DNA from 4 places in the Streptomyces sp. NPDC048636 genome. Region 1 is predicted to be linked to each of the others. Evidence: riboswitches for the same ligand, from Rfam matches in the RefSeq annotation. Region 1 holds a riboswitch; each other region holds the start of a gene.
What was found. Region 1 has a riboswitch for thiamine pyrophosphate ahead of thiO (glycine oxidase ThiO). Riboswitches for the same ligand answer to the same signal wherever they lie in the genome.

Region 1 (3,361 bases):
CCACCGGGCCCCCGCCCCGCGCCCCCGGCGCGGGCCCGAGCGGTCGGGAAGGGTCAGGAAACGGCGGACTTCAGCGGCACCGAGGGGTCCGTGGCCCGCGCCCGGTCCAGCCGGGAACCGCGTTCGATCAGTTTGCGGCCCTGGGCCAGATCGCGCGGACGGCCGACGGCCAGCAGGGCGACCAGCACCCCTTCGCGCAGCCAGCAGACCGCCCACGACGCCCCGGCCGGATCGCCCCGCCACACCAGTTCGTCGGCGGCCGCGTGGTGGCCCGCGTACTGGACGAACCGGCCGAACTGCTCGGACCAGAAGTACGGCACCGGGTCGTAGACCGAGCCGCCGGTGTGCGCGGCCGTCCGGCTGCCCACGACGTCGGCGGCCACCGTGCGCGGCCCCTGGAGCGCGTTGTCCCAGTGGTGCACCAGCAGCCGGGTGCCGTAGCGCGCGGAAGGGAAGGAAGCGCAGTCGCCGACCGCGTAGACGTCCTCCACCGAGGTGCGCAGCCGCTCGTCGGCCGCGACGGACCGGTCGTCCGCCAGCTCCACGCCCGAGCCCGCCAGCCAGTCGGTGGCGGGCCGCGCCCCGATCCCGACGACCACCGCGCCCGCCCGCAGCCGGGTGCCGTCGCCGAGCAGCAGCCCGCTCTCGTCCACCCCGTCCACCCGGGCGCCGGTGACCAGGGTGGCGCCGTAATCCGCGTACCAGTCGGCCATGGGGGCGGCGACCTCGGCCGGGAGGGCGCCCGCCAGCGGCCGGTCGGCGGCCTCGACGACGGTCACCACGCAGCCCGCCTCCCGGGCGGCCGTGGCGAACTCCGCGCCGATCCAGCCCGCCCCCACGACCACGATCTCGTGCTGCCGGGCGAGCACCGGGCGCAGCCGCTCGGCGTCGTCCAGGGTGCGCAGCAGATGGACGCCGGGGACGCCCTTGCTGCCGGGCAGGGCGATCGGCTCGGCACCGGTGGCGATCACCACCACGTCGTACGGCACCGGCCCGGACTCGGTCTCCAGCCGTCGCGCTTCGCCGTCGAGCGCGGAGACCGTGACGCCGAGCCGCAGCTCGATGCCGAGCGCGGGGAAGTCCACGTCGAACGCCGACCCCTCGGCCTTGCCGAGCAGTACGGCCTTGGACAGCGGCGGCCGGTCGTACGGCTGGTGGGGTTCCGCGCCGAGCAGCAGGATCTCCCCGGCCCAGCCCTCCTCACGCAGCGCGACGGCGGTCTGCACCCCCGCCATGCCCGCGCCGACGATCACCACCCGCTGCCCGCTGCCCACCGTGGACACCGGCGCCGCCGCCGTCACCGTACTCGTCGTCTGATCGCTCACACGATCACTGTATGGCGGGGCGCGGGGCGGACCGCAGAGCGCGGGGCGAGATCTCCCATACAAGATCGATGCAAGGCATACGGCAGGTTGTTGCCGTGATTCCCGGATCGCCCGGATCGCCCTTCCGGGCTCTTCGGGGCTCGTACTAGGGTGGCGCCTCAGAGCACTCGCGGGAGTTCGGACGCACCGGGCTGAGAGGGAGGCTGGGGCGGCCTCCGACCGTATGAACCTGATCCGGGTCATGCCGGCGAAGGGAGGGGCAGCATGCCCATGCGCACATCGGGGATCCATGCGAGCACCAAGGGGACGCAAGGCTACGACGCCCTCGTGATCGGGGGCGGCATCATCGGCCTGGTCACCGCCTGGCGGGCGGCCCAGCGGGGGCTGCGCACCGCGCTGGCGGACCCGGCGCCGGGCGGCGGGGCGGCCATGGTGGCGGCCGGGATGCTGGGATCCGTCGGCGAGTTCCAGTACGGCGAGCACGCGCTGCTCGATCTCAACCTCGCCTCCGCGGCCCGCTATCCGGAGTTCGTGGCGGAGCTGGAGGAGGCGGGCGGCCAGGAGGTCGGCTACCGCGACAGCGGCACGCTCATGGTGGCGCTCGACGCCGACGACCGCGCCCATCTGCGCGACCTCCATGAGCAGCACCAGCGCTACGGGCTGGACGTGGAGTGGCTCACCGGGCGCGAATGCCGCCGTCTGGAGCCGATGCTGGCCCCGGGCGTCCGCGGCGGTATGCGGGTCGACGGCGACCACCAGGTGGATCCGCGGCGGCTGACGGCGGCGCTGCTGCGCGCCTGCGAGCGGGCCGGGGTGGTCATCCACCGTCTGCTCGCCGAGCGGCTGACGGTCGGCGGGGACCGCGCCACCGGCGCCGAGCTGGCCGACGGCACCCGGGTGTCCGCCGGGCAGACCGTGCTCGCCGCCGGAAGCCTCAGCGCGCGGCTGGCGGGTGTGCCCCCGGAGGTGCTGCCGCCGGTGCGCCCGGTCAAGGGCCAGGTGCTGCGGCTGACCGTGCCCGCCCCCTACCGGCCCTTCCTGTCCCGGGTGGTGCGGGCCGTGGTGCGCGGCACGGACGTCTATCTCGTACCGCGTCTCGACGGCGAGCTGGTGATCGGCGCGACCTCCGAGGAGCGCGGCTGGGACACCACGGTCACCGCGAGCGGGGTCTACGAACTGCTGCGCGACGCCCATGAGCTGATACCCGGCATCACCGAACTGCCGCTGGTGGAGACCTGTGCCGGGCTGCGTCCCGGCTCCCCCGACAACGGCCCCTTCCTCGGGCCGACGTCACTGCCGGGGCTCCAGATGGCCACCGGCCACTTCCGCAACGGCGTCCTTCTCACCCCGATCACGGGCGATGTCATGGCCGAGGCGCTGACCGGCGGAGAACTCCCGCCGGTGGCGCGCGCGTTCACCCCGCACCGGCTCGACGGCACCGCCCGGCCCCCGATCAACGCAGCACAGGAGCAGCCCGCATGACCGTCTCCGTAAACGGGGAGCCCCGCGAGATCGTCGAGGGCACCACCCTCGACCGGCTGGTGGCCACCCTCACCCAGGCGCCCTCGGGCGTCGCCGCGGCCCTCAACGAGACGGTGGTGCCGCGCGGCCAGTGGCCGGTGACGGCGCTGGGCGAGGGCGACCGCGTCGAGGTCCTCACCGCGGTCCAGGGAGGCTGACCGATGGCCACCACCACGGATACGACGGCGCACACCGCGACGGCCGGTACGGCCGGGCCCGGAACGGCCGAGCCCGCGCCCGCCGCCGACCCGCTGACCATCGCCGGGACCGCGTTCGGCTCCCGGCTGGTCATGGGCACCGGCGGGGCGCCCAGCCTGGAGATCCTGGAGCGCGCCCTGCTCGCCTCCGGCACCGAGCTGACGACCGTCGCCATGCGGCGGCTGGACCCCACGGTGCAGGGCTCGGTGCTCTCCGTACTGGACCGGCACGGCATCCGCGCCCTGCCCAACACCGCGGGCTGTTTCACCGCCGGTGAGGCCGTGCTCACCGCGCGGCTCGCCCGTGAGGCGCTGGGC
Region 2 (3,361 bases), on a different contig from region 1:
TGCGCGGAGTCCACCCCGCGGCCGCCGTCGCCGCCGTCCGCCAGGGCGATGATCTCCGAGGCGTTGCCGCGGATCACGGTGGGCCGCAGCTCCAGCAGCCGCCGCGCCAACCCGGTGCGCACCGGTAGCGCGCCGACCGCCACCGGGTCCAGCACCCATGGCGTTCCGGCCGCCGCGGCCGCCCGCGCCGCCTCGGCCATGGCGGTGCGCTGCTCGGCGTGCGGGGTGCCCAGGTTGACCAGTACACCCGAGGCGATCCCGGCGAACGGCCCGGCCTCCTCGGGGATGTCCACCATCGCGGGGGAGGCGCCCAGGGCCAGCAGCGCGTTGGCGGTGAAGCCGGTGACGACCGCGTTGGTCAGACACTGCACCAGCGGGGTGGTGTCCCGCACCCGGGCGAGGGCGTGCGCGGCGAAGGCGGTGTGCTCGGGGAGGTCGGAAGGGGCCATGGCGGAACGCTCCGGAACGGGGTCGGGACGGCGGCGGAGGACAGGGGCGGCGCCGGGCCTCACTCCGGCACCGGGCCGGTGCGGCGCGGTGCCCGGGCGGGCGCGTGGCGGCGCAGTCTGATCGGTGCGTAGACCAGGAGTGCCGCGAGGAAGGCCGTGTAATAGGCGAGATCGGCGCCGTGCAGCGCCTCCGCCACCGGACCCGTGTACAGGGTGGTGTCCATGAACGGTACCGCCGCGGCGAAGGCGGCCGCGAACGCCAGCAGCGCGGGCCACCAGGGCTGCGGCCGGGCGCTCTCGGTGGCCAGGTCGACGGGGGCGCCCTCGCGGGCCCGGGCCCGGGCGAACCAGTCGACGGCCACGACGGCGACGAAACCGGGGATCCAGTAGCCGACGAACAGCAGCACGTTCTGGAATCGGGCGGTGGTGTCCGCGGCGTGCATCCACAGCACCAGCGGGAAGCCGAGTACGGCGGCCAGGGCGGCCGCCAGCGGACGCGGAATCCGCACCCCGACGGTCTGGAGGGCCAGTGAGCCGCTGTAGTCGTTCATGGCGTTGCTGCACAGCGCGGCCAGTGCCACGGCCAGCAGCCCGAGTGCGCCCGGTGTGCCACCGCCCAGCGCCTCGTCCACGCCCCGGGCCGTCTGGTCGGTGAGCACCGAGGCGCCCCACAGGCCGAGCGCCTGCACCGCCACGAAGGAGAGGGTGACCCCGAGAAGGGTGCACCAGAACATCCGCACCCGTGACGTCGCGCGCGGCAGATAGCGGCTGAAGTCACTGGCGTACGGCGCCCACGACAGCGCGAGACTCAGCGCGATCGTGCTGGTCAGGATGAAGGCACCGGCACGGTCGGCGCCGTGGGCCGCGCCGGTGGCGGTCGGGTGTGTGCCGTCGGTCAGTTTCACGGCCAGTGCGAGGAACGCGGCGGCGAGCACGAACGTCATCACCGTCTGCATCCGGTGGATGGCCTCGTAGCCCAGCACTCCGAGCGCTCCCTGGGCGGCCATCATCACCAGCACCCCCAGCCAGAACGGCCAGCCGCACAGCCGGGCCAGCGCGTCCCCGCCGAAGAGCCCGATGAGCGCGTCCCAGGCGACCGAGGAAAGCCACTGGAGGACACCGGGCACCGCGACGGCCCGGCCGAAGGCCAGCCGCGCCAGTGGCAGCTGTCCGGCCCCGGTGAGACTGCCCCAGGTGCCGAGATACGCGGTGGGTACGGCGCCCAGCAGGGTGCCCAGGACCACGGCGGTCAGCGCGGTGGCGAAGTCGAGGCCCAAGGCGATGCCGATGGTGCCGGTGAACACACCGGTCATGGTCAGGTTCGGGGCGAACCACACGGTGAACAGCCGCCCCGGCCCGCCGTAGCGGTGGCCCTCGGGTACGGGCGCGATGCCATGGGCCTCGACCCGCAGATCGCCGGGTGCGGTGGGCATCCGGCCGTCGTGTACGGAAGCCGGGCCGGTGGTGGCCGGGCCGCCGGGCGCATGTGGCAATGACATCGATGACATCCCTCCGCCAGTGCTAACTGGTTCAGGTTCGACGGGTGTGATCTCAGCCCCCGCAGGGGCACCCCGTGTCCGGTAAGGCGGCCCCAGCGTAACGCTTCGCCCCGTGGCACCCCGCCGAGGGCGCACGACAGCGGGCCCGCCACCGGTCGGCCCGGCGGAGGGTCAACCGGACTGCCAGGTGAACATCGCCGCCTCGAAACGGCCCGCGGCGAGGTCCTCGGGCCGGATCAGCCAGTACAGGACACCGCCGTCGGCCCACATCATCCCGGTGTCCTCGTCGGAGTCGAACTGGGCCAGCAGCACCCATCGCGCCGCCTCCTCCTCGATCCGCGGATCCTCCCAGTCGACCTCGTCGCCCAGGACGGCCTTGGCGGCCCAGACCTCCACGGGGCCCTGCACGTTCTGGGCGTGCCCACCGATCTGGTGCGCGACGGTGCCCTGGTGGTCCCACAGCGCCTCCATGAATGTGGCACACCGCACCGGATGGGCGAAGAGCTCCTTGACGGACAGCGCGCCGAGCCCGAACTCGGCGTTCAGCACGAGCGATTCGGAGTCCGGCGCGCTCGGCGCCACCTTGGCGGTCAGTGGCACGGCCCGGTACGGGGTGAGCCCTTCGGGCGCGGGCCGCTCGGGCAAGTCGGCGGCCTCGGACGGCAGATGCAGCAGCCGCGCACCCGCCCAGGTGTCCGGATCGCAGGTGTCCACCACGGCCTCGCCCTCCTCGTCCTCGAAAGAGAAGAAGGCCAGCCGGCCTTCCGGGCGCAGGGGGATGTCCAACTCGTCCACGGGCAGCGCGGCGCAGTCGACCACGGCCACGAACGACAGCGGGCCATAGCCTTCCCAGACGGGCCATTCGATGGACTCGGGCAGCCGGGGCAGACCGCCGAGCTGACCGACCACGGGGTCGCCCGGACCGGCCGCCCGGAGGTGGGCGGCCGGGCGCAGCAGCCCCGTCCAGCGGTCGGCCATGTCCGGGGGCAGATGGGTGCGGGCCAGTGTGTGCAGGGCGTCGGGCGCGGTGTTCTCGTGAGTGGCCATACGCACCATGGTGACGGCGGGCACCGACAGGCCCGTCCCGGGTCCCCGTTCCCGGCCTCGCACCCCGGCGCTTCGACCTGACGTCCACCGCCCGGAGTTCGGTACCGCTGGTCCTGGACACCCCCGGGCGCACCATGCCCTGGCTCGATGTGGTCCAGAGCGTATCCGGCACCCCGTATCCGGCACCCGCCACGCCGTCCACCGGCACGTCAAGCTGCTGGCCGTGCTCGGCAGGAGCCTCACCCGGGCTGTTCGCCTCCGGCGCCCGGGTCGGTCCCGGTGAACTCGCCGGCCGGCAGGCCGCCGCGAGGGCCACCACCGTGCTGCTGCGCCACTCCGACGGATCGATCACCGTGTAGCGCCGTC
Region 3 (3,361 bases), on a different contig from region 1:
AGGTCGGCGGCGTGCGCGGCGATCTTGTACGTGATCACGCCGGTCTTGACGTCGTCCCGGTCCGGCAGGCCGAGGTGCTCCTTGGGGGTGACGTAGCAGAGCATCGCCGTGCCCCACCAGGCGATCATCGCCGCGCCGATACCCGAGGTGATGTGGTCGTAGGCGGGGGCGATATCCGTGGTGAGCGGGCCCAGGGTGTAGAAGGGCGCCTCGTCGCAGATCTCCTGCTGGAGGTCGACATTCTCCTTGATCTTGTGCATCGGGACATGGCCCGGGCCCTCGATCATGGTCTGGACGCCGTGTTCCTTGGCGATCCGGTTGAGCTCACCGAGCGTGCGCAACTCGGCGAACTGCGCCTCGTCGTTGGCGTCCGCGATCGACCCCGGACGCAGTCCGTCGCCCAGCGAGTAGGTGACGTCGTAGGCCGCGAGGATCTCGCAGAGTTCCTCGAAGTGGGTGTAGAGGAAGCTCTCCTGGTGGTGGGCCAGACACCAGGCCGCCATGATCGAGCCGCCGCGCGAGACGATGCCGGTCTTGCGGCGGGCGGTCAGCGGGACGAACGGCAGCCGGACGCCCGCGTGCACCGTCATGTAGTCGACGCCCTGCTCGGCCTGTTCGACGACCGTGTCCTTGTAGATCTCCCAGGTCAGCTCCTCGGCCTTGCCGTCGACCTTCTCCAGGGCCTGGTAGAGCGGCACGGTGCCGATGGGCACGGGGGAGTTGCGCAGCACCCACTCACGGGTGGTGTGGATATTGCGGCCGGTGGACAGGTCCATGACCGTGTCGGCGCCCCAGCGGGTCGCCCAGGTCATCTTCTCGACCTCCTCCTCGATGGAGGAGGTCACCGCGGAGTTGCCGATGTTGGCGTTGACCTTCACCAGGAACCGCTTGCCGATGATCATCGGCTCGATCTCCGGGTGATTGACGTTGGCGGGCAGGACGGCCCGGCCCGCCGCGATCTCCTCCCGGACGACCTCCGGGGAGACGTTCTCGCGTACGGCCACGTACTCCATCTCGGCCGTGATCTCGCCCCGCCGGGCATAGCCGAGTTGGGTCACCCGGGCGCCGTCCCGGCCGCGCCGCGGCTGACGCGGACGGCCGGGGAAGACCGCGTCGAGATTGCGCAACCCGCCCCGGGGCGAGGTGTGTTTGAGCCCGTCGTCCTCGGGCCGGACCGGACGGCCCGCGTACTCCTCGGTATCGCCGCGGGCGATGATCCAGTTCTGCCGCAGCGGGGCGAGTCCGCGGCGGACATCGGTGTCGATCTGGGGGTCGGTGTACGGACCGGAGGTGTCGTAGAGCGTCACATCGCGGCCATTGGTGAGGTGCACTCGGCGGACCGGGATCTGGAGGTCCGGGCGGGAACCAGTGATATATCCCTTATGCCACCCGATGTCGGTAGCGTTCTCGCGCATGCGTGCGTCCTGCTGAGTCATGAGACCCACTCCCTACGCCGGCATTACCCGGTAACAGGTTCAGCGGTCGGCGCAGCTGTCGCGTCAGCGCCCTCTCAGCCCGGTGCTCCGAGCTCCCGCGTTTGCAAAGGTGCCCCCACGCTAACGGGTCTCCGGCGGAACTGAACAGGGGGCCCACCCCGCTCACGGCGAGTTGCGATGATGCGGGCGTGACCTCGACACCCCAGCACCCCCAGGCAGGACGGGACGGCCCGCCCGCCCCGGATCACCACGACGACGGCCAGGGCCATGCGCACGGCGCCGGCCACGGCCACTCACATGCCCACGGCCCGGCCACTCCCGTCTCCTCCCGCCTCCGCAAGGTCATCGCGGCGGTGCTCATCCCCTTCGCCGCGGCCGTGGCCGCCGGGCTGATCGTGCTCTGGCCGGGCGGCACCCCCGATCACTCGGCGGGGCAGCGCAGCGGACTCGGCTTCGACCAACAGACCGTCTCCGGAAGGGTGGTGAAGGTCGAGGAGGTCAACTGCGCGGCCGTGGGCGCCCAGCCGCGGCAGCCCGCCGAACCGGGTCAGGACAGCGCGGCACAGAACGGCGGCGGTGGAGCGGGCGGCGGGAAGGGCCGCTGTGAGAAGGCCACCGTCGAGGTCACTTCGGGCAAGGACAAGGGCCGCCGGTTTCCCGAGATCATCCAGCCCAGTTCCTCACGGAAGCTCAGCGCCGGACAGGAGCTGAAGCTGGCGTACGCGCCCAAGGCGCCCGAAAACCTCCAGTACTCCGTCTCGGACGTGGACCGGTCGATGCCGATGGCGCTGCTCGCCGGGCTCTTCGCGCTCGCCGTCGTGGCGGTCGGACGGCTGCGCGGGGTCTTCGCGCTGGTGGCACTGGCCATCAGCTTCGGGGTGCTGACCCTGTTCATCCTCCCGGCGATCCTCCAGGGCTCCAATCCGCTGGTGGTCGCGGTCATCGGGGGCAGCGCGATCATGCTGATCGCGCTCTATATGTGCCACGGGCTGACGGCGAGAACCTCCGTGGCGGTCCTCGGCACCCTGGTCTCGCTGCTGCTGATCGGCGTGCTGGGCTCGGTGTTCATCGGCTGGGCCAGCCTGACCGGGAACACCGACGACCAGACCGGTCTGGTGCACGGTCTCTACCCGGACATCGAGATAAGGGGTCTGCTGCTCGCGGGCGTGATCATCGGCTCGCTCGGGGTGCTGGACGATGTCACGGTCACCCAGACCTCGGCGGTGTGGGAGCTGCGGGACGCCGACCCGGCGGCGAGTCGGCGGAAGCTCTACGCGTCGGCGATGCGGATCGGGCGGGACCACATCGCGTCCGTCGTCAACACACTGGTGCTGGCGTACGCGGGCGCGTCGCTTCCGCTGCTGCTGCTGTTCTCGATCGCGGACAGCGGTGTGGGCACGGTGGCGACGAGCGAGATCGTCGCGGAGGAGATCGTACGGACGCTCGTGGGCAGCATCGGGCTCGTCGCCTCGGTGCCGGTGACCACGGCACTGGCCGTGCTCGTGGTCTCCGCGGACCGCGCACCGCTGGGCGCGGCGGCGCCCGGGAAGCCCGTCGAGGGAGCGGAGGTCCCGGGCCAGCCGGGACCGCGCGTCGGCCGGGGCGGACGCGGTAAGCGCCGCCGGGCGCGGGCGCGTTGAGCCACGGCATCCGGCCAGGGGGCGCCATGGCGCACGGCCAGGGGGCGCGGCGCATCCCGTGCCCCCTGCCGGACAGGGCCTAACCCGCGTACCGGTCCTCGGCGAGGATGCGGTCCAGTTCCGCGTCGAGGTCACCGACCGGATCGCAGGCCTTGGGCTCCTCGCCGAACGGGACCAGCCGGTCCGTACGGTCCAGGAAGGCCACCAGCGGGGCGGCTCCGGCCCGGAACAGGGCCCGCTCGCTGCCCACTTGGAGCCTGATGAAGACATCGGAGAGGCCCTCGG
Region 4 (3,361 bases), on a different contig from region 1:
AGGGGCACGGCCATCAGGGCGAGGCGCACCGCCGCGCCGCGCGGATCGCGCCGCCGCTTTCCCTCTCCCGTGTCCCGGGTGGTCTTGGGGTTCTCCGTGTGCCGGGTCCCTACAGGACGAGCGAGGACCATGCCTTGACCCACGGCTCACGGTTCTTGGCGATCTTCTGCGGGGAGAGGGTCGCCGGGTCGGCGATCTCGACCCCGTACCGGGTGAAGAGCTCGGGCAGCTTGACGTCCCCGCGCGCCGGGTTGACGTACATCCTGAGCGGAACGTCCGCCTGGAACCGCTTGGTGAGCAGGAAGTCCAACAGCGCCTTGCCTCCCCGGGAGTTGGACGCGCCGTTCAGCAGTCCGGCGAATTCCACCTGCCGGAAACACGTTCCCGTGGCCACTCCGGTCGGGGCCTTGGCGGGCTTGTTCTTGAGGTCCGCCACTCCGGCGGGCGGGCTGGAAGCATAGGAGACGACGAGCGGCTTGTCGCCCTTGCCGCCGCCGGAGAAGCGGTCGAAGTACGCCTGCTCCCAGCCGTCGACGACCTCGACGCCATTGGCCCGCAGCTTCTTCCAGTAACCCTTCCAGCCGTCGTCCCCATACCTGGCGGCGGTGCCGAGGAGGAAGCCGAGACCGGGTGAGGAAGTGGCCGCGTTCTCGGTGACGAGCAGGTTCTTGTAGGCGGGCTTGGTGAGGTCCTCGAGGGTCCGGGGCGGCGCCAGCTTCTTCTCGGTGAAGTACGCGCGGTCGTAGTTGACGCAGATATCGCCGTAGTCGACGGGGGTGACGCGGTGCTTGTCGCCGTCCAATTGGAGCGCGGCGGGCACCTTGTCCAGGCCCTTGGCCCGGTACGGCGTGAACAGGTCGTGGTCGAGGGCGCGGGAGAGCAGGGTGTTGTCGACACCGAAGAAGACGTCGCCCTGTGGATGGCCCTTGGACAGGATGGCCTGGTTGACGGCCGAACCCGCGTCGCCGCCGGTCTGTCTGCGCACCTTGTAGCCGGTCCGCTCGGTGAACTCGGCGAGCACGTCCTTGGAGACCGCGAAGGAGTTGTGCGAGACCAGGGTGACGGTCTTGGCGTCCGCACCGCCGCCCTGGGAGTCCTCCGCACAGCCCGAGAGGGGTATGAGGCCGAGCGAACCGAGGAGGGCGGCGCCGATGGCACGCCGGAGGTGGCTGTTCATGCTGTGCTGACTCCCTACGCCGGTATGACCCGGATCAGGTCCGAGGGTCTGCGGCCGTGCCGCACTCTCAGCGCCCTGAGCGCTCCCCTGTCGGAATGTTCATTTGTACGACGGTGCGATGTTTCGCGAAGGCACCGTATCAGCCGCCGTTCAGCGCTCCGTGGCCGCCAGTTGCCCGCAGGCGCCGTCGATCTCCTGCCCCCGGGTGTCCCGGACGGTCACCGGCACACCGCGCGCCTCCAGGGCCGCCACGAACGCCTTCTCGTCCTCGGGACGGGAGGCCGTCCACTTGGAACCGGGCGTCGGGTTGAGCGGGATGAGGTTGACGTGCACCCGGCGCCCCTTGAGCAGCCGCCCGAGCAGATCGGCCCGCCACGCCTGGTCGTTGATGTCCTTGATCAGGGCGTACTCGATGGAGATCCGGCGGCCGGACTTCTCCGCGTACTCCCACGCGGCGTCCAGCACCTCGCGGACCTTCCAGCGCGTGTTGACCGGGACGAGGGTGTCGCGCAGCTCGTCGTCGGGGGCGTGCAGGGAGACCGCGAGCCGGCACGTGAAGCCCTCATCGGCGAATCGCAGCATCGCCGGAACCAGTCCGACGGTGGAGACCGTGATCCCGCGCTGGGAGAGGCCGAGGCCGTCCGGCTCGGGGTCGGTGAGCCTGCGGATGGCGCCGACGACCCGGTTGTAGTTGGCCAGCGGCTCGCCCATGCCCATGAAGACGATGTTGGACAGCCGGGCCGGTCCGCCGGGGATCTCGCCGTCCCGCAGGGCCCGCATCCCGTCGACGATCTGGTGGACGATCTCGGCGGTGGACAGATTGCGGTCCAGACCCGCCTGGCCGGTGGCGCAGAACGGACAGTTCATCCCGCAGCCCGCCTGTGAGCTGATGCACATGGTGACCCGGTCCGGGTAGCGCATCAGCACGGACTCCACCAGCGTGCCGTCGAAGAGCCGCCACAGGGTCTTGCGGGTCGTGTCGTCGTCACAGCTGATGTGCCGCACCACGCTCATCAGGTCCGGAAGCAGCCCGGCCGCCAGCTTCTCGCGGGCGGCGGCGGGGACGTCCGTCCACTGGGCCGGGTCGTCGGTGTACCGCGCGAAGTAGTGGCGCGACACCTGACCGGCCCGGAACGGCTTCTCCCCCAGGGCCGCGACGGCCTCACGGCGCTCGGCGGGGGTGAGATCGGCAAGGTGCCGCGGGGGCTTCTTGGCCCCGCGCGGCGCGACGAAAGTGAGTTCTCCGGGCTTAGGCATGGTTCACCCAGTGTCGCAGACGTACGAAGGGCCCCGCGCCGCCCGGGGCGCGGGGCCGATCGGCGGGCCGGTCAGCCTCCGCCGACGAAGATCACCATCAGCAGCCACACCACCGGAGCGGTGGGCAGCAGCGAGTCCAGCCGGTCCATGATCCCGCCGTGGCCGGGCAGCAGCTTGCCCATGTCCTTGATGCCGAGATCCCGCTTGATCATGGATTCGCCGAGGTCGCCGAGGGTGGCGCTGACCGCGACCGCGAAGCCGAGCACCAGCCCCTGCCACCACGCGCCGCCGTCGATCAGGAACTCCATGCACAGCGCGCCCGCGACCATGGCGAACGCCACCGCGCCCATCAGCCCCTCACGGGTCTTCCCGGGGCTGATCCGCGGCGCGAGCGGATGCTTGCCGAAGCGCCAGCCGACCGCGTACGCGCCGGTGTCGCTGACCACGGTGAGCAGCAGGAAGGTGAGCACCCGCCACGCGCCGTCCTCGGTGTCCAGCATGAGGGCCACGAAGGTGGCGAGGAACGGCACGTAGAACGCGGCGAAGACACCGGCCGTGACATCCCTGAGGTAGTTGTCCGGCGGTTCGGTCATCCGCCACACCAGCACCGCGAGGGAGGTCAGCGCCACCGCCACCCAGGCGCCCTGGGCGCCGCGCACATATCCGGCGACGACCATCGCGACACCGCCGATGGCGAGCGGCGCGAGCGGCACCCGGATGTCCTTGCGCTCGGCCAGCCGCGAGGTCAGCTCCCAGAGTCCGACGACCACCGCGACGGCTATCACGCCGATGAACACCGGCTTGTAGATGAAGAGCGAGGCCACGATGACCACACCGAGGCCGACGCCCACCCCTATCGCGGCACGCAGGTTCCGGCCGGCGCTCTTCTTCTTCGCCTGCCCGCCGCCGGTGCTCCGCGCGCCGTCG

Region 2: another riboswitch for thiamine pyrophosphate. It lies ahead of AB0C66_RS31915 (cytosine permease); the one in region 1 lies ahead of thiO (glycine oxidase ThiO).
Region 3: another riboswitch for thiamine pyrophosphate. It lies ahead of thiC (phosphomethylpyrimidine synthase ThiC); the one in region 1 lies ahead of thiO (glycine oxidase ThiO).
Region 4: another riboswitch for thiamine pyrophosphate. It lies ahead of AB0C66_RS05510 (thiamine ABC transporter substrate-binding protein); the one in region 1 lies ahead of thiO (glycine oxidase ThiO).

Annotation. Positions count from the first base shown of each region.
Region 1 covers NZ_JBEZHR010000002.1:758,760-762,120, reverse strand. Annotated here, with positions in the region: gene AB0C66_RS09260 (FAD-dependent oxidoreductase) at 54-1,235, opposite strand; TPP riboswitch at 1,485-1,598, shown strand; gene thiO (glycine oxidase ThiO) at 1,596-2,807, shown strand; gene thiS (sulfur carrier protein ThiS) at 2,804-3,004, shown strand; gene AB0C66_RS09245 (thiazole synthase) at 3,008-3,361, shown strand, end outside.
Region 2 covers NZ_JBEZHR010000017.1:118,451-121,811, forward strand. Annotated here, with positions in the region: gene thiM (hydroxyethylthiazole kinase) at 1-449, opposite strand, end outside; gene AB0C66_RS31915 (cytosine permease) at 509-1,948, opposite strand; TPP riboswitch at 1,940-2,033, opposite strand; gene AB0C66_RS31920 (YwqG family protein) at 2,120-2,995, opposite strand; gene AB0C66_RS31925 (hypothetical protein) at 3,130-3,354, shown strand.
Region 3 covers NZ_JBEZHR010000007.1:347,071-350,431, reverse strand. Annotated here, with positions in the region: gene thiC (phosphomethylpyrimidine synthase ThiC) at 1-1,436, opposite strand, end outside; TPP riboswitch at 1,429-1,545, opposite strand; gene AB0C66_RS21680 (YibE/F family protein) at 1,625-3,076, shown strand; gene AB0C66_RS21675 (SsgA family sporulation/cell division regulator) at 3,156-3,361, opposite strand, start outside.
Region 4 covers NZ_JBEZHR010000001.1:1,200,463-1,203,823, reverse strand. Annotated here, with positions in the region: gene AB0C66_RS05515 (iron ABC transporter permease) at 1-14, opposite strand, end outside; gene AB0C66_RS05510 (thiamine ABC transporter substrate-binding protein) at 110-1,177, opposite strand; TPP riboswitch at 1,172-1,276, opposite strand; gene rlmN (23S rRNA (adenine(2503)-C(2))-methyltransferase RlmN) at 1,328-2,434, opposite strand; gene AB0C66_RS05500 (phosphatidate cytidylyltransferase) at 2,506-3,361, opposite strand, start outside.